Regions from separate parts of the Albibacterium indicum genome, predicted to be linked through region 1. Evidence: riboswitches for the same ligand, from Rfam matches in the RefSeq annotation. Region 1 holds a riboswitch; the other holds the start of a gene.
What was found. A riboswitch is a leader RNA that binds a small molecule or an ion and turns the genes downstream of it on or off. The one in region 1 is predicted to bind cobalamin.
Positions count from the first base shown of each region.

Region 2: another riboswitch for cobalamin. It lies ahead of D3P12_RS14940 (ribonucleotide-diphosphate reductase subunit beta); the one in region 1 lies ahead of metE (5-methyltetrahydropteroyltriglutamate--homocysteine S-methyltransferase).

Region 1 is NZ_QRGB01000001.1:2,700,926-2,717,352, reverse strand. Features, by position in the region: gene D3P12_RS12030 (hypothetical protein) at 1-120, opposite strand, end outside; gene D3P12_RS15800 (cysteine-rich CWC family protein) at 203-412, opposite strand; gene metE (5-methyltetrahydropteroyltriglutamate--homocysteine S-methyltransferase) at 489-2,813, opposite strand; cobalamin riboswitch at 2,988-3,179, opposite strand; cobalamin riboswitch at 3,222-3,419, shown strand; gene D3P12_RS12015 (TonB-dependent receptor plug domain-containing protein) at 3,514-5,547, shown strand; gene D3P12_RS12010 (YncE family protein) at 5,544-6,695, shown strand; gene D3P12_RS12005 (PKD-like domain-containing protein) at 6,711-7,838, shown strand; gene D3P12_RS12000 (DUF5074 domain-containing protein) at 7,849-9,018, shown strand; gene D3P12_RS11995 (SMP-30/gluconolactonase/LRE family protein) at 9,063-10,070, opposite strand; gene D3P12_RS11990 (YkvA family protein) at 10,142-10,558, opposite strand; gene D3P12_RS11985 (UxaA family hydrolase) at 10,694-12,337, shown strand; gene D3P12_RS11980 (dienelactone hydrolase family protein) at 12,533-14,473, shown strand; gene D3P12_RS11975 (Gfo/Idh/MocA family protein) at 14,486-15,925, shown strand; gene D3P12_RS11970 (glucosamine-6-phosphate deaminase) at 15,972-16,427, shown strand, end outside.
Region 2 is NZ_QRGB01000001.1:3,385,301-3,401,727, reverse strand. Features, by position in the region: gene D3P12_RS14945 (ribonucleoside-diphosphate reductase subunit alpha) at 1-881, opposite strand, end outside; gene D3P12_RS14940 (ribonucleotide-diphosphate reductase subunit beta) at 923-1,897, opposite strand; cobalamin riboswitch at 2,022-2,152, opposite strand; gene D3P12_RS14935 (hypothetical protein) at 2,243-2,875, opposite strand; tRNA gene D3P12_RS14930 (tRNA-Leu) at 3,237-3,318, shown strand; gene tig (trigger factor) at 3,396-4,733, shown strand; gene clpP (ATP-dependent Clp endopeptidase proteolytic subunit ClpP) at 4,931-5,641, shown strand; gene clpX (ATP-dependent Clp protease ATP-binding subunit ClpX) at 5,628-6,875, shown strand; gene D3P12_RS14910 (AMP nucleosidase) at 6,973-7,791, shown strand; partial or broken gene D3P12_RS14905 (PLP-dependent cysteine synthase family protein) at 7,844-8,821, shown strand; gene D3P12_RS15635 (YceI family protein) at 8,925-9,290, opposite strand; gene D3P12_RS15630 (hypothetical protein) at 9,321-9,557, opposite strand; gene murA (UDP-N-acetylglucosamine 1-carboxyvinyltransferase) at 9,705-11,027, opposite strand; gene D3P12_RS14890 (DUF4290 domain-containing protein) at 11,055-11,711, opposite strand; gene D3P12_RS14885 (ATP-dependent helicase) at 11,725-14,016, opposite strand; gene rimK (30S ribosomal protein S6--L-glutamate ligase) at 14,053-14,982, opposite strand; gene D3P12_RS14875 (ATP-dependent zinc protease family protein) at 15,003-15,443, opposite strand; gene D3P12_RS14870 (AIR synthase related protein) at 15,501-16,427, opposite strand, start outside.

The DNA of each region.
Region 1 (16,427 bases):
CGCTTCAACTGTCTTCGTAGCAATTTTTTCCTCAACTTTATTTTTTATTTTATTTAGAATTTGAGCTTCTGACACAAAAAAAGTGAATATGAGGAAGCTAGATAAAAGGATCTTTTTCATAATTTTTAAAACTACTTAATTTAAAGCCATTTAAGAGGACGTTTAGTGAAATCAAAAATATAAATTTTTTTAAATCTCATGGTTAAAAACTTCCCTTTTTAAAACCAAGTAATTGTTGAATCTTCCTTGCTAGTGAGTTTGAACTAAATTCGCTTTTCATTTCAGTCATGCACTTTGCACATAGGCAATCGCTGAACTTTTCCTTAATATATTCTCTTTCGTCTTCGTTAAGCTCGATTGCCGAACATTGACAAATGAGGATGCTCCCTACTTTGCATTCAAAAGTAGCCATGCAACGAGGACATTTTTTATTTTCGTGTTTTGGCATTTTTCGAAGAGAATATAAGCATAGACTCTATGCGATAGGTTTACACTGTCATGGGTTTAACCTCAGATAATCGCATACTTTTAGCGGCATTCACCATTTCAGCAAGGGCTTTCTTCGTTTCGTCCCAGTTTCGGGTCTTTAGGCCGCAATCGGGATTTACCCATAATTGTTCAGGTTGGATTACTTTTTTTGCTTTCATCAGAAGATCGACCATTTCTGCTTCAAGTGGAATACGTGGTGAGTGGATGTCGTAAACCCCTGGTCCAATTTGTTGTGGATATTCAAAACTAGTGAAAGCGTCCAATAGTTCCATTTTGGAACGGGAGCATTCGATGGTAATTACGTCGGCATCCATTTCGGCGATGTTGTGAATAATGTCGTTGAACTCAGAGTAGCACATGTGCGTGTGGATTTGTGTTTCGTCTTCTACACCCGTTGATGCAACACGAAAGGCTTTGATAGCCCATTGAAGATAATTCTGCCAATCTGCCTTTCTTAAGGGAAGACCTTCACGGATCGCCGGTTCATCAATTTGGATAATTCTAATTCCCACATCCTCAAGATCTTTTACTTCCTCTCTTATAGCTAGTGCTATTTGGTTGCAGGTAACCGATCTTGGTTGATCGTCACGAACGAAAGACCATTGTAAAATAGTAACAGGGCCTGTCAGCATGCCTTTTACTAAGCGGCTTGTTAGGCTTTGAGCATATTGTGTCCATTTTACGGTCATGGCTTTTGACCTTGACACGTCTCCATAGATAATTGGAGGCTTGACACAACGAGATCCGTAACTTTGTACCCAACCGTTTTTTGTAAAAACAAAGCCATTTAGTTGTTCTCCAAAATATTCAACCATGTCATTTCGTTCAAACTCTCCATGAACCAGGACATCCAAGTCAATTTCTTCTTGCCATCTGATCGTCTTTTCCGTTTCAAATTTTAAAGCTTGTTCATATTCCTCTATATCGATGCTCCCCTTTTTGAAAAGTGCACGCTGTTTCCTAATCTCACTTGTTTGAGGGAAAGAACCAATCGTCGTAGTTGGAAATAGAGGGAGGTTCAATAGCTCTGTTTGCTTTTCTTTGCGAATGCTGAACGGGCTATTTCTTTTGAAATCCGCATTTTGAACCTCTTTCGTTTCTTTTTTTACGGTTTTGTCGTGGATGAGATCGGATGTTTTTCGACTTTCCATCGCAGCTTGATTATCCTCCAGTTTTCTCTTCAAACTTTCATCCTTAGAGCCTTCTGCCAGCTTACTTAACGTGACGATCTCATCGATTTTTTGTTTAGCAAAAGCTAACCATTGCTTGACTTCCGAAGTAAGTATGTGTTCATTCGTCTCAAGTTCCAAGTCGCAAGGGGAGTGTAGCAATGAACAGGATGCAGCCATGATGACACGTTGGTTGCCGATTTTGTCAACGGCATGTTGGATTTGTTTTAATGAGTCGTTGAAGTTGTTTTTCCAAATATTCCGCCCGTCAACCAATCCCAGAGAAAGACTCATTTGATCTGGCAGTATATCCAGTACCTGATCGAGTTGACCTGGATCTTTCGATAAATCGATATGCAGTGCATCGATCGGTAACGAACATGCCAAACGAGTTTGATCTTTTAGCCCTTCAAAATAGGTTGCTACCTGAACATGAATTCCCGGGAACCGGCGCTTTATTTCGCTGTAAACTTTTTTATAGGCATCTTGTTCGGCTTCACTAAGATCCAAACACAGAAAAGGTTCGTCGAACTGCACCCATTCGACCCCATTGCTTTTTAGTTCGGTCAGAATCTCAAAATAAACAGGAAGCAGGTTTTTCAACAATTCAATTCTGTGAAAGCCTTCCTCTTTTTCTTTACCTAATAGAAGATAGGAGACAGGTCCAATTAGAACCGGCTTGGTAAGTATTCCCGCCTGTTTAGCCTCGTAAAATTCATCGACTATTTTCCGAGAAAAAAAGGAAAATTGTTGATTGTTGTAAAACTCCGGTACAATATAATGGTAGTTGGTGTCAAACCATTTTGTCATTTCCAAGGCGGTGATATCCAACTCATCCCGCTGGTAACCACGCGCCATTCCGAAATATAGATCAAGTTCGGTGTTATGACCGTTTAAAATAATTTTGTTGTACTGTGAAGGTATCGCCCCGACGGTCAATGACATATCCAGCACTTGGTCATAGAACGAGAAATCGTTCGATGGAATGAGGTCGATTCCAGCGTCTTTCTGTAGACGCCAATTATGCAAGCGGATTTGTTTTCCGATCTGCAATAGCTCTTGCTGCGATGTCTTTCCCGACCAGTACTGCTCGCAGGCCTTTTTGAGTTCTCGATTGCTACCAATACGCGGATAGCCAAGATTGTTAGTTAGCATTTTTTTGCTTGTTAAAAGATAAATAAATCAGTTAAAAGCTCTTTCGCTAAACTTCGTAATGCGCCGAAAAATGAAGTGGAGGGGTAGGGAGAAGCTTGATTTTTTATTTTCCAATCAAAAGATTAATGAATAAAAGAGGCATCATACCTGACTTCTGCTTCAATTCGCGAAAGCATTGTCAATTCGATATAGGCAGGTCTCCTGACTTGTAACATCCTTATCATCCTTCCCGCCGGGTTGCCCCTGACAGTGGATTTTGCAATGGATAAAGACGATCGGTTACTTACAGTTGCGCGACAGTTCGTGATTTTCACACGATTCCCTTTTAATTTGCAGCTAAGCAAAACCTATTCGGTTTGATTGAAGAAATAAAAGAACTTATTAAGGCAAATATACAATTAATGTTGATATCTTTGCATCGCTTTTGGTGTCCTATCCAATCTATTTGGAATCGGACTTAAAAGGGAATTCGGTGTGATTCCGAAACTGTCCCGCAGCTGTAATCTCCAATACAGGCTATTCACTCCAAAAGTCACTGCCGTTACAGGTGGGAAGACTGAGTAGCCCGGAGTAAGTCAGAAGACCTGCCTAAAGTTTATAATATTCATAGCTTTCGAGGATTGAAGCTGGGATAAGGATTACTAGGGTGATTCCCATTAGTTCTTCTTGCTCCTCAATTGCTATGTGCTAGGCAAATGAAATGAGGAACTTCAAATTGGATACGGTATTATTGAGCCTGACGCTTTTATATGCGAGCCTGGTTGCTTTCCCTTCTTCGGCACAAGAACCTACCGTAGCTGGTACGGATTCTCTGAAGCATTACCATCTAAGCGAGGTTGAAATCCGCGCCTTGGAAGACCTCAACGTATTAAACTCACCCGTTCCCCTACAGACATTAAGTAAAAAGACCCTCGAAAACTTAAACAGTCTTTCGGTTGCCGACGCGGTTCGTTATTTTTCGGGGGTACAATTAAAGGATTATGGCGGGATCGGGGGACTAAAGACCATAAATATCCGGAGTCTTGGAACAAATCATACACAAGTATTTTACGACGGCATAGCTATCGGGAATGCACAAAATGGACAGGTAGATCTTGGAAAATTATCACTTAGTAACATGGAGGAAGTGACATTGCATAACGGGCAAGATCCTGATCTTTTTCAGCCCGCTAAAGCATACGCGTCCGCTAATTCGATTTCATTAGTTAGCACATCACCTCTTTTTACTAAGAATAAGCCTTTGAACGCTTCATTCCAATTGAAAGGCGGGTCATTCGGGCTCTTAAATCCCACACTAAATGTAGATTATAAAATAAATAAAAATCTCAGTGCAAGAATTAGTTCTGAATACATAAATGCGCATGGTCGCTATGATTTTAACTATACAAACGGTGTTTACGACACCACTGCAACGCGGCACAATGCTGATATAAATGCATTAAGACTTGAAGCTTCACTTTATGGTCGCCCTGATTCAAGTACTTCATGGCAGGCAAAATATTATCATTACGCTTCCGAAAGAGGCTTGCCTGGGGCAATCGTTGCTAACCGTTTCGACTATTCTCAGCGTCTGTGGGACGAAAGTAACTTCCTACAGTTTGCAGCGGATAAAAGCATTTCTGAATGGTATCGGGTCGCTATCAAAGCCAAATTGGCAGTCGACTACAACCGCTATCTTGATCCCGAGTATGTGACAACAGAGGGCTTTTTAGATAATAAATACCAACAAAAAGAAGCCTATTTTTCTATAGCAAATGTATTTCATGTTCGTGAAAACTGGCGTGCGAACTTCTCGGTAGATTATACCCATAACATGCTTAACGCAAATTTATACCGTTTCCCATATCCGCGAAGACACACGTTGTTAGCGGCCCTGGCAACGGATATTCGACTCGATCGTTTGTATGTTCAAGGAAGTTTGTTGGCTAGTTACGTCAATGATGAAGTCGAGAAATATCAATCTGCCGAAGATAAGAATGAGTTAACACCCACGATGATGTTTAGCTGGCAGCCCTTTAGGCTTTCTGATTTTCGTTTACGAGCATTCTACAAATCCATTTTCAGGATGCCTACTTTCAATGATCTTTATTACACGTTCATTGGTAATACCTTTTTGCGTCCCGAATATACCAATCAGTACAATATCGGGTTTACCTTTCATAAAGAGTTAGATCATCCTGTTTTTAAATATATAAGTATCCAGGCGGATGGATATCACAATCGAGTACGTGATAAAATTGTAGCTATTCCGAGTGCTAATCTGTTTCGGTGGACTATGATGAACCTCGGTGAGGTAGCGATCAATGGCATAGAATCCAATATGAAAGTTTTGGGTAATGTTTCCTCTAAAATCAGGTTTTCTGCTTTACTGAACTATACCTATCAAAAGGCGATAGATCGCACATCGAATGTGTTTAATTATGATCATCAAATCCCATACATACCCGTGCACAGTGGTTCATTTACTGCTATGTTCAATGCAGCGAACTATGGATTGAATTACAGCTTTATCTATACTGGGGAGCGTTACAGTCAAAAAGCTAATATTCCGGCTAACTATGTCGATCCCTGGTACACGCATGATTTATCCGTTTGGTATTCTCTTCAATACAATAAAAAAGTATTAACCGTCCGGGCAGAAGTAAACAATGTTTTGGATCAGCATTATGATGTCATCCTTAATTTTCCGATGCCTGGTCGTCATTATCGTCTTTCATTAACTATGAACATATGAAGCCATTTTTACGAAATCTTAGGGTTTATAATTTACTTTTTTTTATAGGCCTATTCTTGATCCTTCAGTCTTGCAGAAAAGACCCTCAGCCTTTACCGTCTGAAAATGAGGAAGTAGTTGTTCCTGATCCGGATGCTTCTATTATCGGTTTTTATCTTCTCAATGAAGGTAATATGAATATGAATAAAGCTTCTCTGGATTTTATGAATCTTCAAACTGGTGATTATCAGCGAAATATATACCATGAGGTAAACCCTGAAATATCGAAGGGACTAGGTGATGTAGGGAATGATCTGGCTATTTACGGGAGCAAGTTATACGTAGTGGTCAATAACTCCAATAAGGTCGAGATTTTGGATAAGTACACAGCCAAAAAACTCGGACAGATCGATATCATAAATTGTCGTTACATAACTTTTCATAAGGGCAAAGCCTATGTAAGTGCTTATTTGGGGCAGGTGGGAGATCCGAATGCACCCAATGGAATTGTGGCAGAAATCGATACCACTAGCTTGGAGATAACACGTCGTGTAGAGGTAGGTCGCCAACCTGAAGAGCTGGCCGCCATCGGAAACAAGCTCTATGTAGCAAACTCTGGCGGCTACAGTCCTCCAAATTACGAAAGTACTGTTTCGGTTATTGATATTCAAAGTTTTAAAGAAGTAAAGCGGATCGAGGTGGCGCCAAATCTTCACCGGTTGAAGGTTGATGCTTATGGGGATCTGTATGTTACGTCTCGTGGCGACTATTATGAAATGCCGTCGAAAGTCTATGTGATCGATACGAATACAGAATCTATTAAAAGAAAATTTGACATTGCTGCAAGTCAGTTGGTTATCGATGATGATATCGCGTATATCTATAGCACGGAATGGAGCTACATAACCGGGCAGAATACGATCGGCTATCACATGCTTGATGTCAAGAATGAGAAGATTCTGAATCGCTCTTTTATAACGGACGGTACGGAACGTAACATTACGTTACCCTACGGGATTGCTGTCAATCCGGAGACGAAGGACGTATATGTAACTGACGCTAAGGACTATGTCTCACCGGGGACAATCTACTGCTTTGACAACGCCGGTAAGTTGAAGTGGTCAACCATCACCGGTGATATTCCCGCACACTTTGCATTTGTTTATTAATTATACTAGAATAGAATGAAAATCAATCTTAAACCCCTTGCAAAAATTTGGATACTTTTTTTTGCCACTACATTCACGGTTGTTTCCTGTACTAAGGATGGAGACCCGATTCTTCCGCCTTCCATCGAAATGTCTCATGCAGACTCAGAACTTACGGTTGCCTTTGAAGAAGAGTTGATCTTGACGGCTACGTCGACGGCAAACACAGAGTACGAAGAAGAATGGAAAGTTAACGGTGAGCAGGTCAGCACAGAGAGTTCCTATACATTTCAATCAAATCAGAGCGGAACGTATACAGTCGAGTATCGTGCGTATAATGAAGCAGGCGAATTTACAAAAGAATATACCGTTATAGTGGATGTAAAGAAAAGACCGATAACTGATCACAGTAATATCTACGTAACGACATTATTTGAATATAAACCTGCACCCGGACAGTTTATTAACAAAGCACCAGGAAATCATGAAAGTGCAGAGGGAATACTTGGAGGTAAAGGACTCGTTAGTTTGGGTGCATGGGGCGGCTATATTGTTTTGGGTTTTGACCATACCGTAGTTAATAATGACGGGGAAGACATTATGATATATGGCAATGCAATGGCCAATTTTGCAGAGCCGGGCGTGGTTTACGTTATGCAGGATGAGAACGGAAACGGTGAGCCGGACGACATCTGGTATGAACTTGCCGGAAGTGAATTTGGAAAAGAGGGCGTTATCCGTAATTACTCGGTGACTTATACGAGACCGGAGACTGCAACCGCTGATATTCCATGGAAAGATAATAAAGGCAATGAAGGTGTTGTAAAAACCAACACATTTCACAAACAACCTTACTACCCCGAATGGATTACTGAAAATGAGTATACGCTTAAAGGCGTCCTTTTACCTTCAGGAAATATAGACATGTCTAATCCCAGTTATATCACAAGCAACCCTTTTGAGTTTGGCTATGCGGATAATACGCAAGGGGGTGATAAGATTGATATCTCCAATGCAGTAGATGCTGAAGGAAATAAAATCAAGTTGACCGGAATCGATTTTATCAAAATACAAACCGGAATACAAGCAAATATGGGTTGGTTGGGAGAACTCTCGACGGAAATTGTCGGTATAGCTGACCTAAGTTTATTATCTGAAAACTAAAATTAAATATATGAAACAATTACACTTAAAACCTGCATTTTTCTCGTTGATATTAAGCTTACTCTTTTTAGGAGCTTGTACCAAAGACACGATCGAACCTAAGCCAGAACCGGAACCTGATCCCGAAGAACCCATCGAAGAGTCCGATCCGGGAAGATATAGCAATGGTTTCTTTCTGATTCACGAAGGGTGGTTTGGACATGGTACCGGATCTGTGAGTTTTTATGATTATGAAACAGAAAGCCTGATAGACAGCGTTTTTCAAAAGGAGAATCCGGATAAAGATTTTGAACCAACGAGTTCAACAGTTCAATACGCTGCGATATTCGATGGAAATTTATACATTGTAAGCAAAGTTAACGGACCGGTCGTTGTCGCTGATGCAGAGACATTAAAGGAAGTTGGTAGAATACCTGCACGTCAGGGTTATGATTGGCGTGCATTTGTCGGTGTCGATGAAAACACAGGTTTGCTGAGCAGCACAGATGGTATCCATATCGTAAACCTACAGACCATGGGCTTGTCAGGAAAATTATATGGGATCAGCGGACAAACGGGAGACATGCTTAAAACCGACAAATATGTATTTGCTCTCTCACAGAGCAATGGGGCAGTGGCTTATTATGCTGATGACCTTTCGGTTGCCAGAAGGATACCAGGTGTCACAACAGGATTTGCGGAAACCCCCAACGGAAAGGTGTGGTATACCTCTAATGAGTATCTGATCAGTTTGGACGGTGAAACGTTGGAAGCGGATACGGTTGAGCTTCCTTACAAGTCAAATTCGACCTGGTTTGCTTGGTATCCGTCGCCGATAATCGCTTCGAGCACAGAAGATGCAGTGTATATGCAGAACGCACCTATGTTCGGCGGTGGTAAAGAGGTATATAAATACGTAGATGGCGACGAAAGCTCCTTGGCTGCTCCTTTTATTACTACTGCCGATAAGCAATCTTTTTATAAAAAGAATATCGGTTACGATGCGACTTTAGATCAGATTGTAACGAGCACTGTACAAGATGGATACGGAGCTAATTATGCGGTTAATACGCTAAACTTCTACGATGCTAAAACCGGTGACTTGGTTAAGAGTATGCCGTTTAATAAGAAGCTCAACGAAGCAGGAGATGATGTGAGTTACTTTTTTACATCTATGTTCGTTTTCCATAACGAAGATTAAGGAGCTTTAAGGATGTGGATGAGGTAGAATGAGGTTTTGCTTATCTATCTCATCCTGATCCTTAAAACCTGATGATTAGCTGTCACATACAAGGTTTTCTCATCGTCCGATAAGTCACAATTCGAAACCGGATGTGGGATTCGAATCCGTCCGATCGGCTCAAAATTTCTGTTCAAGATCCATAGACCGCCCGGTCCGCTCGAATAAATATTACCATTTCTGTCAACCGTGAACCCATCTGCTCCACCGCCATAAGGAGAAAAGTCGAAAGCAATTCCCTTTTCTTCCAAAGCGCCATCCTTTAAGATATTGTAAAGATAGAGGTAGGGCTTGTTACCATCGGAATTACTGACGATAAGTTGTTTATGATCAGGTGTTAAACCAATGCCGTTTGGATATGGAATGGAATCAATTAACAGCGTGACCATTCCTTTTTTGTCAATTCTATAAACACCACAAAAATCGAGTTCCCGCTTATCAATGGTTTGCTCTTTTAACCCATAGGGCGGATCGGTAAAATAAACATCACCGTTTTTGTGTTGTACAAGATCGTTTGGACTGTTTAACTTTTTGCCGTTATATTGATTAGCAAGAGAAATAAAGTTAGCTTCTGGTGCGGTTAATCGTGCGTCCATTCTCGCTATTTGACGATTTCCATGCTGAGTCATCAAAAGATTCCCAGATTCATCAATAATCAAACCGTTTGATCCCGGTTCACCTGGTCGGTTCTCTGTACCAGAATATCCAGAAGGGTAGAGATAGTCCTCGATGCCGCCAGCTTCCGTCCATTTATAAATTTTATTGTCGGGAATATCGGAGAACAGCAACATATTTTCCCTTTCAACCCACAACGCACCTTCCGTCCACTTAAAACCTTCGGCCAGAACCTCAATTTTTGTATTGGGTTTAATGAGTTTGTTCAACTCAGGTTTTAATACCTCAATAGACCCAATGGTAGGGTAGCTTATCGTTTTTACGTCTTTTTGGGCAAAAGTAGTTTGTACTGAAAGATAGAGAATAAAAAAGAGTAGGGATAGGGCGCGTTTCTTCATGTCCTAAAGATACAACTTTAAAGACACAAGTGTTACAGTTTTAAAGATCCAAGTGTGTTGAAAAAGTAGGGTTAGGAAGGTAATTGTTGCCCGGATCGCCAAAGTTGATATTTCTCGAGATCTTTAGCTACCTGCTTGATAACCAATCCAATGATAAACATGTCATCGATCAGGCCAAAACCCAGTACGAAATCGGGGAATAAGTCAACAGGCGACAAAAAATAAATCATACCTGCCAGAATGGCAATCAACGATTTCTTGGGAATGTCTTTGTAACTTCCGTTTAAGTAATCGCGAACGAGGGAGAACAGGTTTTGTAGTTGATCCCATATTCCTGCTAAATCATGCTTGTTGGCATTTGCTTTCTGAAAAGCTTGATCGAGCGTCTTTTTAGTCTTTTCCTTGTCTTTTATAAGTTGTGAAGCACGACTTTCAGATTTACTGAACTTATTGTATAGATATTTTAAGTTTAATTCCACTTTCTTCATATCGGATATTGTGCAATTTTTTTGCCAACAATTTTCGGTACCGTTTTCATTAATATTTTCTCAAAAAACCTTGAATATTCATGTGTCTAAGCCTACCTTGCCTATGGATGGTTGAATTTTATAAATAATCGAAAAATGAGACGGAATGTATTGAAGGTGCATCAGGATGACAACGTATTAGTTGCTTTGGTTGATTTGAAGGCTGATGAGATTGTGGAATATGAAGGGAAAGAATATAAGCTGAAAGAAGCAATTCCAGCTAAGCACAAACTCTTTACAGATGATATTAAGGTAGGGGGCTCGGTAATAATGTACGGAACCTTGGTCGGGAAAACACAGTGCGAGGTAATGACCGGTCAGCGAATGAGTACAGAGAATGTAAAGCACGCTGCATCTCCTTATCACTATCGTCCATTTAATTATCAATGGGATGCACCGGATGTGTCAAAGTTTGTCGGACGCACAATTGATGGTTATCATCGGTCGGACGGAAGAGTGGGTACAGCGAACTATTGGTTGTTTATACCAACGGTTTTTTGTGAGAATAGAAATCTCGATGTGATAAAAGAAGCGCTATATTCTGAGCTTGGCTATGATGTAACCGATAAATACAAAACAAAAGTACGTTTATTGAAGGAATTATATCTTGATGGAAAGAATGTTGAATCTGCAAATTTAAGTATAACTGAGGCGATTGTTCCGGTCGACCGCCTCTTTAAAAACGTAGATGGGATCAAATTTCTAAATCATCAGGGAGGCTGTGGTGGCATTAGGCAGGATTCGGAAGTGTTGAGCAAGCTCTTGGCGGCCTATGCGGATCATCCGAACGTCGCCGGTGTTACCTTGCTGAGTCTGGGATGTCAGAATTTGCAAGTTAAAGACTTTCTCAGGGATCTGAAAGAACGCAACCCGGCTTTTGACAAGCCACTACATATATTTGAACAACAGCAGTCTACTAGTGAGGAACAATTAATTACAGACGCTATTCATCAGACATTCTTAAGCCTGGTAGCAGCAAATCAACTGACCAGACAGCCCGCACCTTTAAGTCACTTGACTATTGGGGTAAAGTGTGGGGGAAGTGATGGTTTCAGTGGTATATCGGCAAATCCAGCGGTGGGCCACTGTTCTGATCTGTTAGTAGCATTGGGTGGCAGGGTTCTTTTAGCAGAGTTTCCCGAGCTTTGTGGTGCGGAACAGGATATTATCGATCGGACAGAGGATGAATTTGCTGCAAGGCGATTTATTGAGCTGATGTCTGCATACAGTAGAGCTGCAGAAAATGCAGGTTCGGGTTATCATATGAACCCTTCGCCTGGCAATATTCGCGATGGACTTATTACGGATGCTATAAAAAGTAATGGAGCAGCGAAAAAGGCAGGTTTGTCACCAGTGGTGGATGTGTTGGATTATACAGAGCCATCGCTTAAAAGTGGCCTTAATCTGGTTTGTACACCGGGGAATGATGTTGAAGCAACAACTGGTCAGGCCGCTAGTGGTGCAAACCTTATTTTATTCACAACAGGATTGGGCACACCAACTGGCAATCCGATTTGCCCCGTCATTAAGGTAGCAAGTAATACGAAACTTGCGGAGCGGATGAAAGATATCATTGATATTGACTGCGGTCCTATAATTGCTGGTGAGAAAACGATTGAGGAGATGGGGGAAGATATCCTGGAATACTGTATAAAAGTGGCTTCTGGATTGGTAGTACCCCATGCCGTTCGTCTCAATCAAGACGACTTTATCCCTTGGAAACGGGGTGTCTCTCTATAGACTTTTCGAGAACGTTATCGCTACTATATACCTCGATTTTCTTGATTTAATGTTCGTATTATCTAATATTTGTTTAGGCAGACATGTCTGTTGACCAAAACTAATTCACCTCATAGTATGCGCCTGTTGCTATTTATTTTACTTATGATACCATCTTTCGGTTTTTCACAAGCGAACAAACTTCCAAGCGTTTTTGTGAGTAAGCAGTCGGATTTTATCGCCGAGCAGCTGCGAAATGAGGCCGCTAGTGCCAATAAGGATCTTGAAATAAAGAATATACCTTTATGGCTAAATAACCGTACGTCATTACGAAGCAAAATAATCGAACATGCAGGAGTTGATTTTTTTCCGGATTTAGATCTTGATTTTCAGGAAACCGGTCGCCAGCAACTGAATGGTTACTCGGTGAGGAATATTCGATTTCAAACGCGTCCAGGAGTGCTTGCCACCGGATCCTTATATGTTCCGGATGACGAGGGGACCTTTCCGGCAGTCATCGTTACCCACGGTCATTGGGACGGCGGTCGGCGATCTGACCTCTTCCAATCCGTTGGACATAGTCTGGCACAAAACGGATTTGTTTGTTTGGTTATGGATGCTTGGGGCGCTGGCGAGCGGACCACTGATCATGAAGTTCATGAATATCATGGTTCTAATTTAGGGGCATCGTTAATGAATATCGGAGAAACGCTACTCGGTATGCAGGTGACCGATAATATCAGAGGGGTAGATCTCCTTTCTTCCTTTCCATTTGTTGACAAAGAGCGTATCGGAGCTACGGGTGCGAGTGGTGGGGGTAATCAGTCGATGTGGCTGGCGGCCATCGACGAGAGAATCATGGCTGTAGTTCCAGTCGTCAGCGTAGGTACGTTTCAATCTTATATTCTTAATAGCAATTGCGTATGTGAACTGCTTCCAGGTGGATTGACGTTTACCGAAGAAACAGGAGTGTTGGGACTGATAGCTCCCCGGGCCTTGAATATATTTAATGCTACGGAAGATAGGAATCCGTCGTTTAGTACAACCGAAATGCTCAGAAGTTACCAAGGTGCTTTGCCAGTCTTTCAACATTTAGGCGCCGAAAGTCAAATTCAGTATACCTTGTTTAAGACAGGACACGGTTATTCTGAGGAGATGCGCGAAGCCATGGTCGGTTGGTTCAAGTTGAAACTGAAAAAAGATGGCGATGGTGCTCCTCAACCAGAAAAGCCTTTTCAATTGTTATCCCAGCAATCCTTGGCTACTTACAAAAAGGGGACAAGGGAACCCGATTTTGCTACAACAGCTGCTTACGCTCGGATAGAAGGTAGTCGACTTCGTTCGGGGCAGGATGCTGCTACTTTTAACCCTGAATTAAAGAGGATAGAATTAACTCAACTGTTGAAAATTTCAGCCTTGCCTGATTTGAAAAATATTGTCTCTAACGGGCACGAAAGAAGTTGGGAAAAGCTTGTATTAGAGGGGTCAGACGGTAGGCGAATCCCGGTTTTATATCGACCAGCTAAGAATGCGACACAATATAAAGTTATGTTCAGTGGCGGCGGAAAGGACAACTTACCGACATCTTTCGTAGAAGAAGCAATAAAGGAAAATGTGAATTTGATTGTGGTCGACCTATGGGGGACAGGAGAACAAGCGTCTCCACTCGCTCAGCATATTGACGGCCGTTTGCCTGCATTTCATACACTTTCACGTTCGCTGCTTTGGTTAGGCAAGACGGTAATGGGTGAATGGGTTAAGGATATTCATGCGGTAATTAAGTTTATTGGCACCAAAGCAAGTCAACCTCCGATTGAAATAATGGGATTTGAAGAAGCAGGTATTGCTGCGATTTTATATGGAGCTCTTTATGTTGATGTCGGTGAGATAGTCAGTGTGAACAGTCCTTACAGCTATCTTTTTGACACTCGTGAAGGTGTTGACCATTACCACATGGCAGTACACCTACCGGGCTTCTTACAATGGGGAGATTTATCGCTCGCCGCATCATTAGCCAGTGCGCAAATTATATTTTCCCATCCCATGACCATGTTTGGTCGGAAGCTTTCGCCTATGGAGATGAGAAGTATTAGGAAAGAATATGCTTATTTCGAGGATTTAGCAGGCAAAAGTAAAACAACAAAGTTTATAGACTGATTAAATAGAATTATGAAAAGTAACCGTAGAGAATTTTTAAAATTAACAGGTGTTGCCGGATTAGGTCTCGCCAGCATAGGGCCATTTTCTGGTTGTAACACTGTTCAAACTCAGGCGAAAGATGAAAGTCTTTCCGATATTAGACGGGCAGTGGGTAAGTCATATACTCAGAGCTTTAATATGAGTGGTTATCGCGCACCGAAGATCGATCAGGTGAGAGTAGGATTTATTGGCGTTGGAAATCGTGGTTCAGCAGCAGTTGAACGGATGAGTTATCTGAATGGCGTGAGTATCAACGGGATTTGTGATGTTCGCCCAGAACAAGCTGAAGGAGCAAAAAAGCGGATAAAGAGTACAGGGCATAATCCGACCCTATACAGCGAAAGTACTGAATCCTGGAAACAAATGTGTGATAGCGATGATTACGACCTGATCTACATATGCACACCATGGGAGCTTCACGCACCGATGGCTTTATACGCAATGGAAAATGGCAAGCATGTTGCCGTAGAAATTCCTGCGGCCACGACTGTTGATGATTGTTGGCGACTTGTTGAGACATCTGAAAAAACCAAGAAACATTGTGTCATTTTGGAAAATTGCTGTTATGATTTTTTTGAATTATTGACTCTAAATATGGTTCGTCAAGGCTTTTTCGGTGAATTGATCCATGCGGAAGGAGCGTATATTCATGACATCCTGCATAGTATCTTTTCAAAGGACAAGCGGTATGACCTTTGGAGGCTTAAAGAGAATGCGGCAAGAAATGGTAATCTATATCCAACGCATGGTTTAGGGCCGGTTGCGCAAGCGATGGATATTAACCGTGGTGACCGAATGGATTATTTAGTTTCTATGGCTTCGAATGATTTTATGATGAACCCCTTAGCAAAGGAATTGGCTTCCGAAGATTCAAGTTACAAAGAATATGTTGATAAGCCATTTCGAGGTAATATGAATACCAGTATTATTAAAACAAGCAAGGGTAGAACGATCATGCTCCAACACGATGTCACCTCACCGCGACCGTACTCCAGGATTCATTTATTGAGTGGTACGAAAGCTACAGCAAGGAAATATCCTTTACCGGGAAAGATAGCAACCGGACACGAACGTTGGTTTAATGAAGAGGAAATGATGTCAGTGGAAGAGCAATATACACCTTCAATCGTAAAAAAGATAGGAGATCTCGCTAAGCAAGTAGGCGGGCATGGCGGTATGGACTTTATGATGGATTGGCGATTGATAGACTGTCTCCGTAACGGTCTGCCAGTTGATATGGATGTTTACGATGCGGCCGCTTGGAGTGTTATTGGCCCACTAACCGAATGGTCTGTGGCTAATCGGAGCGGTGCAATTGATATCCCTGACTTTACAGGAGGTTCGTGGAAGACAAATAAGCCCGTCGATATTTCATTAAGTGAAGGAGCCAATACTGGCGTGAGGCTATAAAAAATATACGTTACACATAGAATTAAAAATTAACATCAAATAAATAATGGAAGTTATCGTAAAAAATAATCCGAAAGATCTTGGTCGTGCTGCTGGAATAAAGACAGCCGAACTCATCAACGAAGCGATTCGTAAAGATGGAGAAGCTCATGTTATTCTGGCGACAGGCGCAAGTCAATTTGAAACATTGAATCAGCTAATCGAACAAGAAGTCGATTGGTCAAAGGTTACCATGTTCCATTTAGATGAATACATCGATTTGCCTGAAACACATCCGGCAAGCTTTAGAAAATACCTAAGAGAGCGTTTTTTAAATAAAGTATCGCCTCTCAAATCTTTTTATTTAATTGATGGTGAAGCGGATCCGGAGGAAGAGCGTCAACGCTTGGGTGAGTTGATAAAAAAGCATCCCATTCATGTTGCTTTGGTTGGTATCGGGGAAAATGGACACTTAGCGTTTAATGATCCGCCGGCTGATTTTGAGACCGAGGAGCCTTATCTG
Region 2 (16,427 bases), 680 kb from region 1:
AGCACGGCATCCAGAAAGAAAGTCGCCAGTCGAACCGCTCCCGTATCTTTCCATTCATCATAAAGCTCTAAGTTCATCGATGATAGGCAGCAAATAAAGGACTCGTCGATACTCGACGGTAAGGCAATCTCTGAACACAGATTGCTTGAATATATTTTCAGGTTCTTATCCTTATAAACCTGGGGTTTATTTCGGTTAATATTATCGGAGAACAATAAATAGGGTAGACCCTTTTGCTGGCGGCTTTCCAGTACCTTCGCCCAAATCTTACGTTTGTCCATATCGCCATCGATCATATCCTGCATCCAGTAATCGGGTATACAGATACCGGTGAATAGATTTTGTATGGGATTTCCAATGTTCTTGATCTCCAGGAACTCACCGATATCCGGATGGTCAATATCCAGATAAGCAGCGAATGCTCCGCGCCGCACACCGCCTTGCGAGATGGTGTCCATGGCCGTATCAAATAGTTTCATGAAACTTACCGCTCCACTACTTTTGCCATTATCAGTAACCGCACTGCCACGTTCGCGAAGCTCGCCAAAATAACCCGACGTCCCCCCGCCAATTTTGGTCTGCATGATTACTTCGCCGAGTTTATGGGTGATGCCTTCAATATAATCAGGTACATACACATTGAAACAAGAGATCGGTAGACCTCTTTCTGTACCCATATTGGCCCAAATGGGTGAGCTTAGGCTCATCCATCCTTTTTCGATCATCTCGATAAAGGGTTCGCAAAGTTCAGGCTTATAGAGTCGTTTGGCAGCTGCCATTGCTATCCGCTCGATAGCCGTTTTAGTCGTTTCTCCTTTCAACAAATAGCCCCGGTTCAGGATTTGCTGACTTTCTTCATTTAACCACCAAAGTCTTTCCATCTTCGTCAATTATATATTTTTTAACAGGAATTATGCGTTTTTTAGAACAGATCGTTTGCCGTAATACTTTTATCATGTTTTGTGTAGTCCACTGGCCGCTTTGCAAAGAAATCGTCCATGCTGTTGGCAAAGACCTCCTCTTCAAACCATACCATAGGTTGGTAGTCGCTCTCCGATACATTGAAGACCCTCGGTAAACCAATTCGGCGTAAGCTATCGTCTGCACGATATTTCATGAAGTTCAGGAGATTGGTTTTATTGACCGTTTCGATTTCCCCTCGTTCAAAAATCCAGTCAAGGATTTCTGCTTCGACCTCAATTGAATTTAATACAATGTCAGAAATACGTTTTTTCGTACCCTCATCAAAATATTCGGGAAACTCTTCTTTGATTTTGTTGACAATGTAAATACCCGCATTGGCATGAATCTGTTCGTCGACCGATGTCCAGGCAATAATGTTGCTTATATTTTTCATCACGCCCTTAAAACGTGTAAAGGACAAGATAATAGCGAATTGACTGAACAGGGATACATTCTCGATGAGGATAGAAAACAGAATCAACGAAAAAAGGTATTCTTTCTCATCTTCAGATTTGGTATGTGCCAGAGCCTCCGAAAGGTAGTTGACCCGCTTTTTAATCACCGGGACATTAATCAATTCTTCAAATTCATTGTTATATCCCAATACATCCAATAATCTTGAATAGGCCTCTGAATGCCTGAATTCACATTCAGCAAAGGTACTTCCCAAACCATTGAATTCAGGCTTTGGAAGGTGATGGTAAAGGTTTCCCCAAAAAGATTTAACAGCCACCTCTATTTGGGCAATAGCCAATAAACTTTTCTTGATCACCTCTTTCTCATTATCATCTAAATGTGAATGGAAGTCTTGGATATCGGCCGTAAAATCTACTTCAGAATGTACCCAGAATGACCGATTGATAGCCTCTGTGAAACTCAGGATCTCGGGGTATTCGAAAGGCTTGTAGTTTACCCTTTTGTTAAAAATGCTCATACTACTTTGTATTTTAATTTGAAAACTCAATTCAAAAAAGTAGGATGTACAAACGGATACGGGTGCAGGGTGTTAAAATAATACCTTTAAGTATTCATTCGGACATTTACTTTTTTTGCGAAAGCAAAGTCTAGCGAAAAAGGAAGGTGATCTGGCTTATAGAAAATTTCCTACTTACAGTTGCGCGACAGCTCATGAATTTCACACGATTCCCCTTTTTTATTACCAGTGTAATACCTGATCGCTATGATTTTACATCAAGACAAATCTATTGTTTTATTCTGTGAGCCGAACAATTATTTATCAACAATGGGTTTGTTATTCACAGCCTGATCGCTATTTGCCCTAAATAGTCCACTCGTCATGCACAATACCCACTAAGTAGTAGTTGCCGTTTACTTGTTTGAAGATCAACCGGAGCGCACGCCAGTCCATTCCGTTGTATTTTTCTTCAAAGCCGGAAAAGTGACTTTCAGTATACTGCGTTCCCGGGTAAATCTCGGCTTGGTTGTTTAGGCTATTCCCTGATGATATGGTTTCATTAATACTAAAGGTCTCGGGTTCAAGAAAATCAACATCATAGACAAACCTCTCAAAATATTCCTTTGCTGTCATATTAATCTCATCCCCCGTACCGTCAAAACTGCCCCAGATTCTTTTTTCATTGCTATTGACCGCCGAGAGAAAGTCAGCTGACGACAGTTGAACATGCGTATCGGGCTCTATGAATGCATAAGGTGAGAAGCGAACGCCTTCATCAGGGTGAATATACTGGACAAGCGCCTCATAGTTCTTGTTTTTAAAATCCTTTAGGATCTCAAGACTTAGCTGAGTCAGGTCTGTTTTGTCTACGCGCATGTTCGTAGTATCAGCTGACACGTTTGCGGAGTCAGCCTGATCGCCGCCTTGTTGGTTGTTGCGATTGTTACAAGACGCAAATAATAAGAGTGCGATGATAAATACAGGGAATGCTTTCATGCTTACATTGATTGAATGGCTAAAAATAATAAAAAATAAAGGAGCATAGAAATCTGAATGTAATTACGGACGATACACTTTAAGGAAAGATTCTTAACTTGTACCAGAAGTACAGTGGTCAAACAGTGGTTGAACAGTCCTCTAACAGTGGTTAAACTGTAGTAAAAGGACTGTTTAACGTCAGTTTAACCACCGTTAAACCACGCTTTGTTATGAACGAGTGAGAAACATCATCAGATCGATTTAATAATGAATTCGGGGTAGGTTTAATAATGAATCTAGGGAGAAGAAAAATATTAAAAATGTTTTTGATTTTTAATAAAAGGTACTACCTTTGCAATCCATAATTAGTCCTATACCTGCGGAAGTGGCGTAATTGGTAGCCGCACCAGACTTAGGATCTGGCGCCTCACGGCGTGGGGGTTCGAGTCCCTTCTTCCGCACTTGATTCCTCTCGACATAATCGGGGGGAATTTTTGTTAAATAAATAATTAACGTAAAGACAAACGTAATAGCAGCTATGAATATTTCTCAAGAGAACATCGATGACTTGAATGCAGTAGTCAGTATCGAATTAAAACCGGAAGACTATAAAAGTCAAGTCGACAGTGCTATAAAAAGTCAGGCAAAGCAAGCTAAGTTACCAGGGTTCCGTCCGGGAATGGTACCTGTTTCACATATTAAAAGAACGTATGGTAAGGCGATTTTGATCGATGAGATTAATAAACTAGTAAGCAATAGCTTAAACGATTACCTTACTGAAAATAAATTAGAGATTTTGGGTCAGCCACTTCCAAAAGAAGAGGATACACAGTATACATGGGGTTTTGAAGATGATTATAATTTCAAATATGAAATTGGTTTAGCCCCAAAAGTAGAGATTCCATTCACTGAAAAAGATACGCTTACAGAGTATGTGATTAAGGCAGATGACGAGACATTGAACTCCCGTATTTCTAACTTAAGAAAAAGCTATGGTAAGCGTTCGAACCCAGAAGTGTCAGAAGAGAACGATGTACTATATGGTGAGTTGACTCAGGTGGATGCGAAGGGTGAATCTATTGAGAACGGTATCGTGAAGACAACATCCGTACGAACAGATATCATCGATGATAAGAAAATCAAAAAGAACTTAGTAGGATTGAAAAAGGATGATGTTGTTCTGATCGATTTGAAGAAAGCGTATGATGAGAGCACTGTTGCCAGACTTTTGGATATTGAGGAAGACCAAGTGGCGGACTTAGTGGGAACATTTAACCTGAAGGTTGAAAATGTGAACCGTCTAGAAGAAGCTGAGATGGATCAAGAGTTTTTCGATAAAATTTACGGTGAAGGAACGGTAAAAACTGAAGAAGAATTCAAGGCGAAAGTACAAGAAGAAATTGAAAGCATGTTCGTTCAAAACGCAGATCAAAAGCTTCAGAATGATATGTATACAATGGGAATGGATCGTGTGAAAGCAGAATTCCCGGATGAATTTTTGAAGCGTTGGTTAAAAGCAACGAATGAAAAGTTGACGGATGAAGAAATAGCAGAAGGCTATGATGATTTCGTAAAGAACCTGAAATGGACTTTGATAGAGAACAAGATCATCAACGAAAATAAATTGGAGATCCAGTACGAAGAAGTGGTAGCTGCTGCAAAAGATCGGTTGTCTGCCCAGCTAAAAATGTACGGACAGCAGGATCTTCCTGACGAGCAATTATCACAATATGCCATGCAATTGCTTCAGGATAAAGAACAAGCAAATCGTTTGTTTGAAGAGGTAAAAGCGTTGAAAGTATTCGATCATTTGAAAGGTATCGTAAAACTTGAAAAGAAAGAAATTCCGTACAACGAGTTTCTTGAATTAAAGTAAAATTTTAGAAAAAATTTAAAAAGCCATGCTGATTCCAGTATGGCTTTTTTGATATAATAGACGTTATAACTCTGACGGTCGGGCATTTTGGCAGCTTTTGGCGTTGGATACTCGATGGCTCAGTTTTTGTAATTCTAGTTTTTTTGCTTATCCTTAATCTATATATTTATTCGTCTTAAATATTAAAACAAATCATTATGAGTATCGATAAAAAAGAATTTAGAAAATATGCAATCAAACATCACCGCATAGGTAGTCAACATGTTGATGGGTTTATTTCCAGAGTGGAAAATAAGCACGTGCCATTATCAATGACTCCATATATCATTGAAGAAAGACAATTAAATGTTGCTCAGATGGACGTGTTTTCACGTTTGATGATGGATCGCATCATCTTTTTAGGGGATGCAGTGACAGATCATGTCGCCAATATCATTCAAGCTCAGCTTTTGTTTCTTCAATCAGCAGATAATCAGCGTGATATTCAGATTTATATCAACTCTCCGGGGGGTAGTGTATATGCTGGTATGGGGATTTATGACACGATGCAATACATTTCTCCTGATGTTGCAACAATCTGTACGGGGATGGCTGCTTCGATGGGGGCAGTTCTATTGGTGGCTGGAGCTGAAGGTAAACGAGCGGCATTGGAACACTCCCGCGTTATGATCCATCAGCCATCAGGTGGTGCACAAGGTGTGGCTTCTGATATGGAGATCAACCTACGAGAGATGCTAAAATTGAAAAAGGAACTTTATTCGATTATTTCAAGGCATTCGGGAAAATCATACGAGTGGGTAGAAAAATCTTCTGACCGTGATTTCTGGATGACTTCTGAAGAAGCGAAGGAGCATGGGATGGTTGATGAAGTATTAAAAGGAAAGAAAAAAGACAATGGCAAAAAGTAAGGAAAAAGAAGTAGTTTGTTCTTTTTGTGGCCGGGCCCGAAAGGATACCATGTTGCTGATTAATGGTGATGGTGTCTACATTTGTGATAAATGTATTACGCAGGCAAATGAGTTGCTCGCCGAAGCTACGGGTGCTGAAAAAAGCAGGGCTATTGAAGGTGCGTTGAAGCTTTTGAAGCCTGCAGATATAAAAAAGCATCTTGATGAGTACGTGATTGGACAAAACGAAGCAAAACGCGTATTGTCGGTTGCTGTTTATAACCACTATAAGCGACTAAGCCAGAAGGTGGATGAAGATGGGATTGAGATTGAAAAGTCTAATATCATCATGGTAGGACAGACGGGAACAGGTAAGACCTTGTTGGCAAAAACGATTGCAAAGGTGCTGAATGTACCTTTTAGTATAGTTGATGCGACGGTATTAACAGAAGCTGGCTATGTTGGTGAGGATGTTGAAAGTATTTTGACACGTTTGCTGCAGGCAGCTGATTATGATGTAGCGGCAGCAGAACGAGGGATTGTATACATTGACGAAATTGATAAAATAGCTCGTAAAAGCGGGAATCCTTCAATAACGAGGGATGTTTCTGGTGAGGGTGTTCAGCAGGCATTGTTGAAGATTCTAGAGGGAACAAGCGTGAATGTACCACCCCAGGGTGGACGTAAGCACCCGGATCAAAAGATGATTGCTGTTAATACGACGAATATCTTATTTATATGCGGTGGGGCTTTCGATGGTATCGAGAAGCGGATAGCGAAGCGTTTGCGTACCACAGCGGTTGGTTATAAAATGTCATCTAACGGAGCAGATATTGATTTAGATAACTTGCATAAATACATTACTCCCCAGGATCTAAGGGCATTTGGTTTAATACCGGAATTGATTGGCCGATTACCGGCAATTACATTTTTAAATCCGCTGGATCGGGATACGCTTCTAAGTATCTTAACGCAACCAAAGAACGCCTTAATCAAGCAGTATGTTAAGTTATTTGCTTATGAGAACGTAAAGCTTGAGTTTGATGAGGAAGTGTTTGCGTTTATAGTAGATAAAGCGATGGAGTTCAATTTGGGAGCGCGTGGATTAAGGGCAATCTGTGAAGCAATTATGTTGGACGCTATGTTTGAGGTGCCATCTCAAAAAAATAAAAATGAAGATACGCTGCGGATTACCTTGGAATATGCACGGGAGAAGTTCGATAAATCAGATGTCGATAAGCTGAGGGCTGCGTAATTTTCACTCATAAATTGGTAAGTATCCGTCATTAAAATTGCAAGGTCCCCGTAATTACGGGGACTTTTTTTATATTTATAAATAGCTGTAAATAGTCATGAATGAGAAAGAAGATATAAATCAAAGCCCCGTCCAAGTTGGACTGAAAACGAAAGAGGAAATCGTTGAAAATTGGTTGCCCCGATATACAGGTCGATCTTTGGATGAGTTCGGTAGTTATATCTTGCTGACTAATTTTTCGAACTATTTGAAGTTGTTTTCAGAATGGCATGACAATGCACCGATTTTCGGATTGGATAAGCCGATGCAGAGTGTCACCGCAGATGGGATCACGATCATCAATTTTGGGATGGGAAGCCCGGTTGCTGCCACAGTAATGGATCTCTTATCTGCAATTCAACCGAAAGCGGTATTGTTTCTGGGTAAGGCGGGGGGCATTAAAAAAAAGAATAATATAGGAGATCTGGTGCTGCCAATTGCTGCTATACGGGGTGAAGGTACGTCGAATGATTATTTCCCGCCCGAAGTTCCGGCTTTACCTGCCTTTGCGCTACAGAAGGCAATTTCGACGACTATTCGTGACCATTCACTTGATTATTGGACCGGCACAGTATATACGACGAACAGACGTGTTTGGGAGCATGACAAAGGTTTCAAAAAGTACCTTAAACAATTGAGAGCAATGGCGGTAGATATGGAGACGGCAACTATTTTCTCGGTCGGATTTGCTAACAAGATACCGACGGGCGCTCTGCTCTTGATATCGGATCAGCCAATGGTTCCAGAAGGAGTGAAAACAGGAGAAAGCGATTCAAAAGTTAGTGCTGACTTTGTTGAGTCTCACCTGAAAATCGGTATCGAATCGTTGAAGCAATTAATTGAACATAAGTTAACGGTGAAACATTTGAAATTTTAGAAATCATTTGAGATTTTAGTAGTAATAATAACAAAGCAGGAAAATAAATACGATGTGGTATAATAATATTTTAGAAACGATCGGTAACACGCCATTGGTAAAGATCAATTCGATTACAAAAGATATCCAAGCAACAGTGTTGGCTAAAATCGAGTCCTTTAATCCGGGTAACTCGATTAAAGATCGGATGGCACTGAAAATGATTGAGGATGCGGAGCAAGCGGGACTCCTAAAGCCGGGAGGAACAATCATCGAGGGAACATCAGGGAACACGGGAATGGGCCTGGCAATGGCTGCTATTATTAAGGGGTATAAGTGTATTTTTACCACAACGGATAAACAGTCAAAGGAAAAGATCGACGCCTTGAAGGCTTTTGGGGCAGAGGTAATCGTATGTCCGACGGATGTGGATCCTGAAGATCCACGTTCATATTATTCGGTATCAAGCCGCTTGGTGGAAGAGACTCCTAATGCTTGGAAACCCAATCAATATGACAATCTTTCAAATACTCAGGCAAATTATGAGCAGACAGGTCCGGAAATTTGGGAGCAAACGGAAGGGAAAGTGACGCATTTGGTTGTTGGGGTAGGTACAGGGGGAACAATCTGCGGTACGGGAAAATACTTGAAGGAGCAAAATCCTGACATCAAGGTGTGGGGAGTTGATTCATACGGATCGGTTTTTAAAAAATATAAAGAAACAGGTATTTTCGATAAGAACGAGATATATCCTTATATCACGGAGGGGATTGGTGAAGATTTTCTACCTAAAAATGTAGATTTTGATCTTATTGACCATTTTGAAAAAGTAACTGATAAAGATGGGGCGATTATGACTATGGAGCTTGCCCGGAAAGAAGGAATCTTTGTTGGTAATTCAGCGGGGGCAGCATTAGCAGGCGTGATACAAATGAAAGATCAATTAAAAGAGGACGATGTAGTTGTGGTGATCTTTCATGATCATGGTTCCCGTTATATGGGTAAGATGTTTAATGATGATTGGATGAAGGAAAAAGGCTTTATAAAAGATTAAAATGACTTCATTAAGAAATTAAATAACAGGGCCGGATGACACTCGTCATCCGGCCCTGTTATTTCTAAGCAGGCTCGTGCCTGCTTAGATAAAATAGATATTATTTTTTAGCTACTAAGTGTACCTCGAAATTGATTTCTTTACTAATAAGGTCGTCCGCTTTTCCTTGGTAGCTAACTCCCCAGTCTTCACGAGCGATGTTGAAATTAGCATCAAGAACTGCAGATTCAGCAGATAGATCGGAAGCAGTAGCATCAAATTTGATGTTCTTCGTAACGCCGCGGATGGTTAAGTTTCCTGATACAACTAGATCAGTAGCGGTAGCCCCTTCTGTAACTTCTATTATTTCAAAAGTAGCGCTCGGGTGATTTTCTACATGAAAGAAATCCTCACTCCTCAAGTGACCCATCAATTTATCTCTCATTTCTCCTTCAAGATCCTGAACATCGATGGTGTTCAAGTCAATTTCAAAATTACCTCCCGTTAAGTGTCCGTCTTATGAAACGATTAGAGAGCCTGAAGTTATATCAACTTCTCCATGGTGCTTGCCGGTAACTTTTTGTCCGAGCCATTTAACGGTAGATTCAGCGGTATCAACGATCAACTCGTTACCCTCAGTAGTTACCGTGCTTTCAACGGCATCTGAGGTTTCAGCTTTCTGACCTTCAGGGTTACTTACACAAGAAGCTAAAAAGATAGCTGGTGCGCTTAATAAAACTAAAATTTTTCTCATTTTTCTAAAAATTGTTTTTTCCTATTTTTAATAACCAATCTTCAAAAAACGACATTTTCACGGAAATATAGTTCAACGAGTTTATTTCATGACAAATTCATGATGCTTCGTTAACATGATATTAATATGGAAGGGCTTTGTTATCTTTTAATTATCAGAACTAATTCGTTTGATATCCGCACCCAGGGCACGGAGACGCTCTTCGATATCCTGATATCCTCTTTCAATCTGTTCTATATTATGGATAATCGACTTGCCTTGTGCGGAAAGTGCTGCAATAAGGAGAGACACTCCGGCACGAATATCGGGAGAGGACATCTCGATTCCACGTAAACGGACCTCATTGTTCAGGCCAATCACGGTAGCCCTGTGTGGATCACATAGGATGATCTGTGCGCCCATGTCGATAAGCTTATCCACAAAAAATAAGCGGCTTTCGAACATCTTCTGATGGATCAGAACATTGCCTTTCGCTTGGATGGCCACAACTAGAATAATGCTCAGAAGATCAGGAGTGAATCCGGGCCAGGGGGCATCACTTACGGTTAGGATCGAGCCATCAATGAATGTCTCAATCTCATAACTATCCTGAGCAGGGATATAAATATCGTCACCCCGAAGTTCAAACTTAATCCCCAGACGAGAGAAAATAGTTGGAATGATACCTAACTCATGAAAATGCACATCTTTAATGGTTATTTCCGAACCTGTCATTGCCGCTAAACCAATAAAGGAACCGATTTCGATCATATCGGGAAGCATTCGGTGTTCTGTGCCGCCTAGCTCTTCGACACCTTCGATGTTTAATAAATTAGAGCCTATACCACTGATTTTTGCTCCCATACGGTTTAGCATCTTACAAAGTTGCTGCAGGTAAGGCTCACAAGCAGCGTTGTAGATCGTAGTTTTTCCTTTGGCCAAAACAGCAGCCATCACAATATTGGCTGTACCCGTAACAGAAGCTTCGTCCATTAGGATGTAGGTCCCTTTTAGGTCAGTCGCGTCGACATCAAAGAAGTGATTCTCTGCATCGTATACAAATTTAGCACCGAGCTTTTCCAGACCAATAAAATGGGTGTCTAAACGTCGGCGTCCAATCTTATCACCACCCGGTTTCGGAATAGAAGCTTTTCCAAAGCGCGCTAACAGCGGACCGACAATCATAATGGAGCCGCGTAAACTACCTCCTTTTGTTTTGAATTCCTCCGTTTGGAAATATTCTGTGTTGATGTTTTCTGCTTGGAATGTGTAAGTATCCTTATTGAGACGTTCGACGGCTACGCCAAGGTTGCTAAGGAGGTCGATTAGTTTATTAACATCCTTGATGTCGGGAACATTGCTGATCGTTATCTTTTCTTTGGTTAATAGTACCGCTGAAATAATTTGTAATGCCTCATTTTTTGCACCCTGAGGGATGATCTCTCCCTTTAGTGGTTTGCCTCCTATAATCTCAAAAGAATTCTTGCTCATCAATATGTATTTACGATGTATTTAAAATTAGTGGCGCTTACCGTTTCTTTTTTTGCCTCCGTTTTGATTTTTTCCGCTCTTGTTGCTTTTTGAACTTTGGTTTGAGCGGGTACGGCTTCCTGGGGGCGGGGTTTTGAATTCCACCTTATTCAGAGATATGTTTTCGTCAATCAATAGTTCGCCATTAGATAACTCCTTCAGGTCGTTGATAATGGTCTCATCCGCCACAGAATCTTTGTTCCAGGTAACGTAAGCCATTTTCATGAAATTGGCAATTGAGGTGACCATTTTTTTCTGACTATCCGGGTTTTCAATCTTTTTCGCTGAATCGATTAGCTTTTCTACCGTTTTTCCGTAATGTTTATAACGTATACGGTGTTGAGGGTAATCCAATATTTCTGGTCTTGAGCGGAGAGATTCTTTTTCAGGAACAGGATAGGGCGAATCAACATCGATTTTGAAGTCAGAAATGATATGAAGATGATCCCAAAGCTTATGCTTAAAGTCAGACACATCACGTAAGTGTGGATTTAAGAAGCCCATAAGGTCGATAACTACCTGAGCATATTTATTTCTTTCTTCTCGGGTTGGTAGTGTACAAATGTAATCTACCATATTTTGCACGTTGCGACCGTATTCGGCAAGAATAAGGGGCGAACGTGTACTATTATAATCAAATTCCATAATGAATTTTGGGTTAATCTATAATTCTAAGTTTTGCAAATTTAAGCAACAATTGCTTCTGTCCTAATTCTTTGAAGAAAATAGTCGCTTTTATGTCCGGTTTTTTCCCTTCGACATTAACTACTTTTCCGAAACCGAATCTTTCATGTTCAACTTCCATGCCTACCTGCAGGTTGCTGGTATCCGAAGGACTGAAATTAGCTGTCGGTACATGAGCTCTTGGTAGGATCGTAGTTGTTTTTTGCTTAATCTTCGGTTTGGGTTTAAAGTATGAGTCGCCCTGGCCGTTCGATTGGTTTTGCTGCCAGCCCGTTCTTTCCGATGCAAAGCTTGAGGCGGTCGGGCTGCTTTCCATGCGTGGTTTGAAATCCAGATCGAGGTATTGCGGATCTAATTCATCAATAAACCGACTGGGTTCGCAATTGTTGAGTGTTCCCCACTGATAACGCGATGTCGCGTAAGAGATATACACGTTTTTTTCGGCCCGAGTTAGCGCTACGTAAAATAAGCGGCGTTCTTCTTCAAGATCGCTTCGGGAATTTAGGGAACGTTGCGACGGGAACAGGTTTTCTTCCAGACCAACAATATGAACGTATGGGAATTCCAGTCCTTTTGAAGAGTGGATCGTCATTAATGACACGGTATCGGCATTCGGATCCTTATCATTGTCCTCGTTTGTCAGCAAGGCAATATCCTGCATAAATATATCAAGCCCTTTTTCTTCGATATCTTCGCGCTCGCTAAACTCTTTTATCCCGTTTAATAGTTCTTGAATGTTTTCGTAACGACTTAAACCTTCTACTGATTTATCTTCATATAGATCGCGTAACAGGCCAGAGTGTTGAGCGATATGCATAGCGGTATCAAAAGCACTATGATCCTTTGCTATAGCCTGAAAACTCTGGATTAGAGTTGAAAAAGAACCAATAGCAGAAGCAATTCGACCATCAAGGTAGCGCGGAGCTTCTTTGATAATATCCCAAAGTCCTGTATTATGCTGATCTGAGGCAATCATAATCCGTTCTACGGATGTATTGCCGATGCCGCGCCGCGGATAATTGATAACCCGTTTAATAGCTTCTTCGTCGTTAGGATTGTAGGTTAGCCGGAAATATGCAATCAGATCTTTGATTTCTTTCCGTTGGTAAAATGATGTGCCGCCGTAGATCTTGTATGGAACGCCAAGTTTTCGCAATGCCTCTTCCATTGCACGAGATTGCGCGTTGGTACGGTATAAAATAGCGAAATCTTTGTATTGAGAGCCAGATAAGGAACGCTTCTGTACAATATTTTCTGCTACAATTTTTCCTTCTTCATTGTCGCTGAATGCGCGCATGATCTTGATTTTATCACCCGTCTCATTTTTTGAGAAGACATCCTTTTTTAATTGATTTTTGTTTCTAGCGATAATGCTGTTGGCAATATTGACAATGTTTTGAGTAGAACGGTAATTCTGCTCCAGTTTAAAGACATTTAAGTCGGGGTAATCCTTCTCGAAGTTCAGAATGTTCTGGATGTTCGCGCCGCGAAAAGCATAGATACTCTGTGCATCATCACCTACAACGCATAAGTTTTCATGAATAGCCGCCAGTTTTTTAACAATAAGGTATTGTGAGAAGTTGGTATCCTGGTACTCATCGAGCATTAAATATTTAAACTTGTTTTGATACTTATAGAGAATTTCTGGATGATCTTTTAGCAATACATTGGTTTTAAAAAGGAGATCATCAAAATCCATCGCCCCTGCTTTAAAACAGCGCTGCGTATAAGTCTGGTATATCTGACCAAGGAAAGATCTGCCGGTCGAGTTGTCTTCCGCTTGGATGTGCTCATTCTTCTGATACTCCGCTGCTGATATGAGGTTGTTTTTTGCGGACGATATACGATTATAGACGAAGTTAGCATTGTACAGCTTATCGTCGAGTTGCATTTCTTTTAGAATTGTCCGGATCAGGCTTTTTGAATCATCTGTATCATAGATGGTGAAATTAGAGGGGTAGCCTATGTGTTGCGCCTCGACACGTAAGATTCTGGCGAATACGGAGTGAAAAGTACCCATCCAAATATTTCTGGCTGCATCGCCAACCACACTGGTAATCCGTTCTCTCATTTCCCTGGCAGCTTTATTGGTAAAGGTTAGTACCAAAATACTGAAAGGATCGACTCCGTTTCGGATAAGGTGTGCTACCCGGTAGGTAATGACGCGTGTTTTTCCTGAACCTGCGCCGGCCACAATCATTACTGGCCCATTTATCTGTTCTACTGCTGCTCGTTGAGATGGATTTAATCCTTCTAAATAATCCAAGTTTGTACCTCTTCTTTTTTTGACCTAATTTACAAATTATAATTTATGGCGACCTGATGATTTTCTCACGTTCTTCACGCTTTGGAGTTTGAGTGCGTGCTGTTTTTCGACGAATTCGATCACCTTGGCTGCGATGTCCCGGTTAGTAGCCTTCTCGATTCCTTCCAGCCCTGGTGATGAATTGACTTCCAAAACTAAGGGACCACGGTCGGATGGCAGCATATCAACACCGCAGACCGTTAAGCCTAATTCTTTGGCGGCTTTCAGCGCGGTTTCACGCTCTGCTTTAGTCAGTTTGATTAGTTCGGCTGTTCCGCCACGATGGAGATTCGAGCGGAATTCGCCTTCTTTGGCGGTGCGTTTCATCGCTCCAACTACTTTTCCATCAACAACAAAAACACGAATATCCGTTCCTCTTGCCTCTTTAATATATTCCTGGATAAGGATGTTGTTCCCTAACCCGAAAAAAGCTTCAATAACGGAGCTGGCTGCTTTTTTGGTTTCAGCCAATACAACACCGATACCTTGAGTGCCTTCGAGTAATTTAATTACCAGGGGAGCGCCACCTACCATTTTAATAAGATCATCTACATCATGGGTGTTTCTGGCGAAACCGGTGACCGGAAGCCCAATACCCGCGCCAGAGAGAATTTGCATGCAACGCAGCTTATCTCGTGATCGTGTAATGGCTTGACTGGGATTGGCTGATATAACACCCATCACTTCAAACTGACGAACGATGGCAGACCCATAAAAGGTGAGGGAAGCGCCGATTCGCGGAATAATCGCATCGATATCCGATACATCCTGCCCGTTATAATGAATGCTGGGTTGCCCTTGTTTAATACCAACATAACATTTTCTATGATCGAGGATCAGGCATTCATGTCCACGATTTTCAGCAGCCTCAAATAGTTTTTTGGTAGAATATAAATTCTTATTGGTTGAAAGGATTGCGATTTTCACTTCTTAATAATTTGAATGTTTTATTTTACTCCGTCGTTTTTCTTCTTTTTCCGCTGGGCTAAGTTAGCGCGGCTGACATCCACCAAAAATTTCCTGCGTATAAAGCTTCTGCCTAATAGCATTGGGAATTCCATATTGGACCGATCTCTCAGCGATATCTCGATGTCATAGATCTCATTGAACATCCGTACTCGGGTGTGGACAATGTAACGGTTTTCTTCCAATCCGAACGAGTTTTTTATTTTTCTTTCCTTATGAAAGGGCAGGATGAAGGTTTTCCCTCCGGACATCTCCTCGTTCAACGGACTGAATTTAACAAATTGCTTTCTGCCTTTCTTAATCAACTCGATATACTCGCAATGCAAAACGGAAGTCTTGGCTCCAGTATCGACTTTAGCGGGTACCTCTAAGAGTTCAAAATCAATAAAATCGACTAATTCTTTCCAGCCTATTCTTCTCATTTGATTAACTTTTTTATAACGGTTCGTTCCAAAGATTACATGGAAACTTATATCATTCTAATATGTAAACGTGCCGAACTCGCTCTCGATGGTCACTTTCTTAGAATCTGCCCCTTTTACATAACCAATCGTCTGCGCAGGAATTCCAAAACTTTCAGAAATCTGGATAATTTCCTCAGCCAGGTGACTGGGAATATAGATTTCCATTCGATGACCCATATTGAAGACTTTATACATTTCTTGCCAATCCGTTCCTGACTCTTCTTGGATTAACTTGAAAAGAGGGGGTAGGGGGAATAAATTATTCTTGATGACATGGAGCTTCTCTATAAAATGCAATACTTTGGTTTGCGCGCCACCACTACAATGCACCATGCCGTGAATGTCTGCACGGTGAGAATCCAAGATTTTTTTGATGACCGGTGCGTATGTGCGAGTGGGCGATAAGACTAATTTCCCTGCTGTAACCGTTTTTCCTTCTCCAATATCGATTGGGTCAGTAAGCGATCGGCTGCCTGAAAAAACCAGATTGGAAGGAATGGAAGGGTTATAGCTTTCAGGGTACTGTGAGGCATTTTCTTTTGAAAAGACATCGTGGCGAGCAGAAGTCAATCCATTTGACCCCATACCGCCGTTATATTCACTTTCATAGTTAGCCTGCCCGAAAGAGGCGAGTCCGACGATGACATCACCTTCCTGAATTGTATGATTCGAAATAACATCGGAGCGTTTCATTCTGCAGGTTACCGTGGAGTCTACAATGATGGTGCGCACCAAGTCGCCTACATCGGCGGTTTCACCACCTGTAGAATAAATTCCGATACCAAGTTCCCGAAGTTCATGTAGAATCTCTTCTGTTCCGTTGATGATCTCTGCGATAACTTCGCCAGGTATCAGGTTCTTATTTCTTCCAATAGTAGAAGACAATAAGATATTGTCTGTTGCACCAACACAAAGAAGATCATCCAGGTTCATAATAATAGC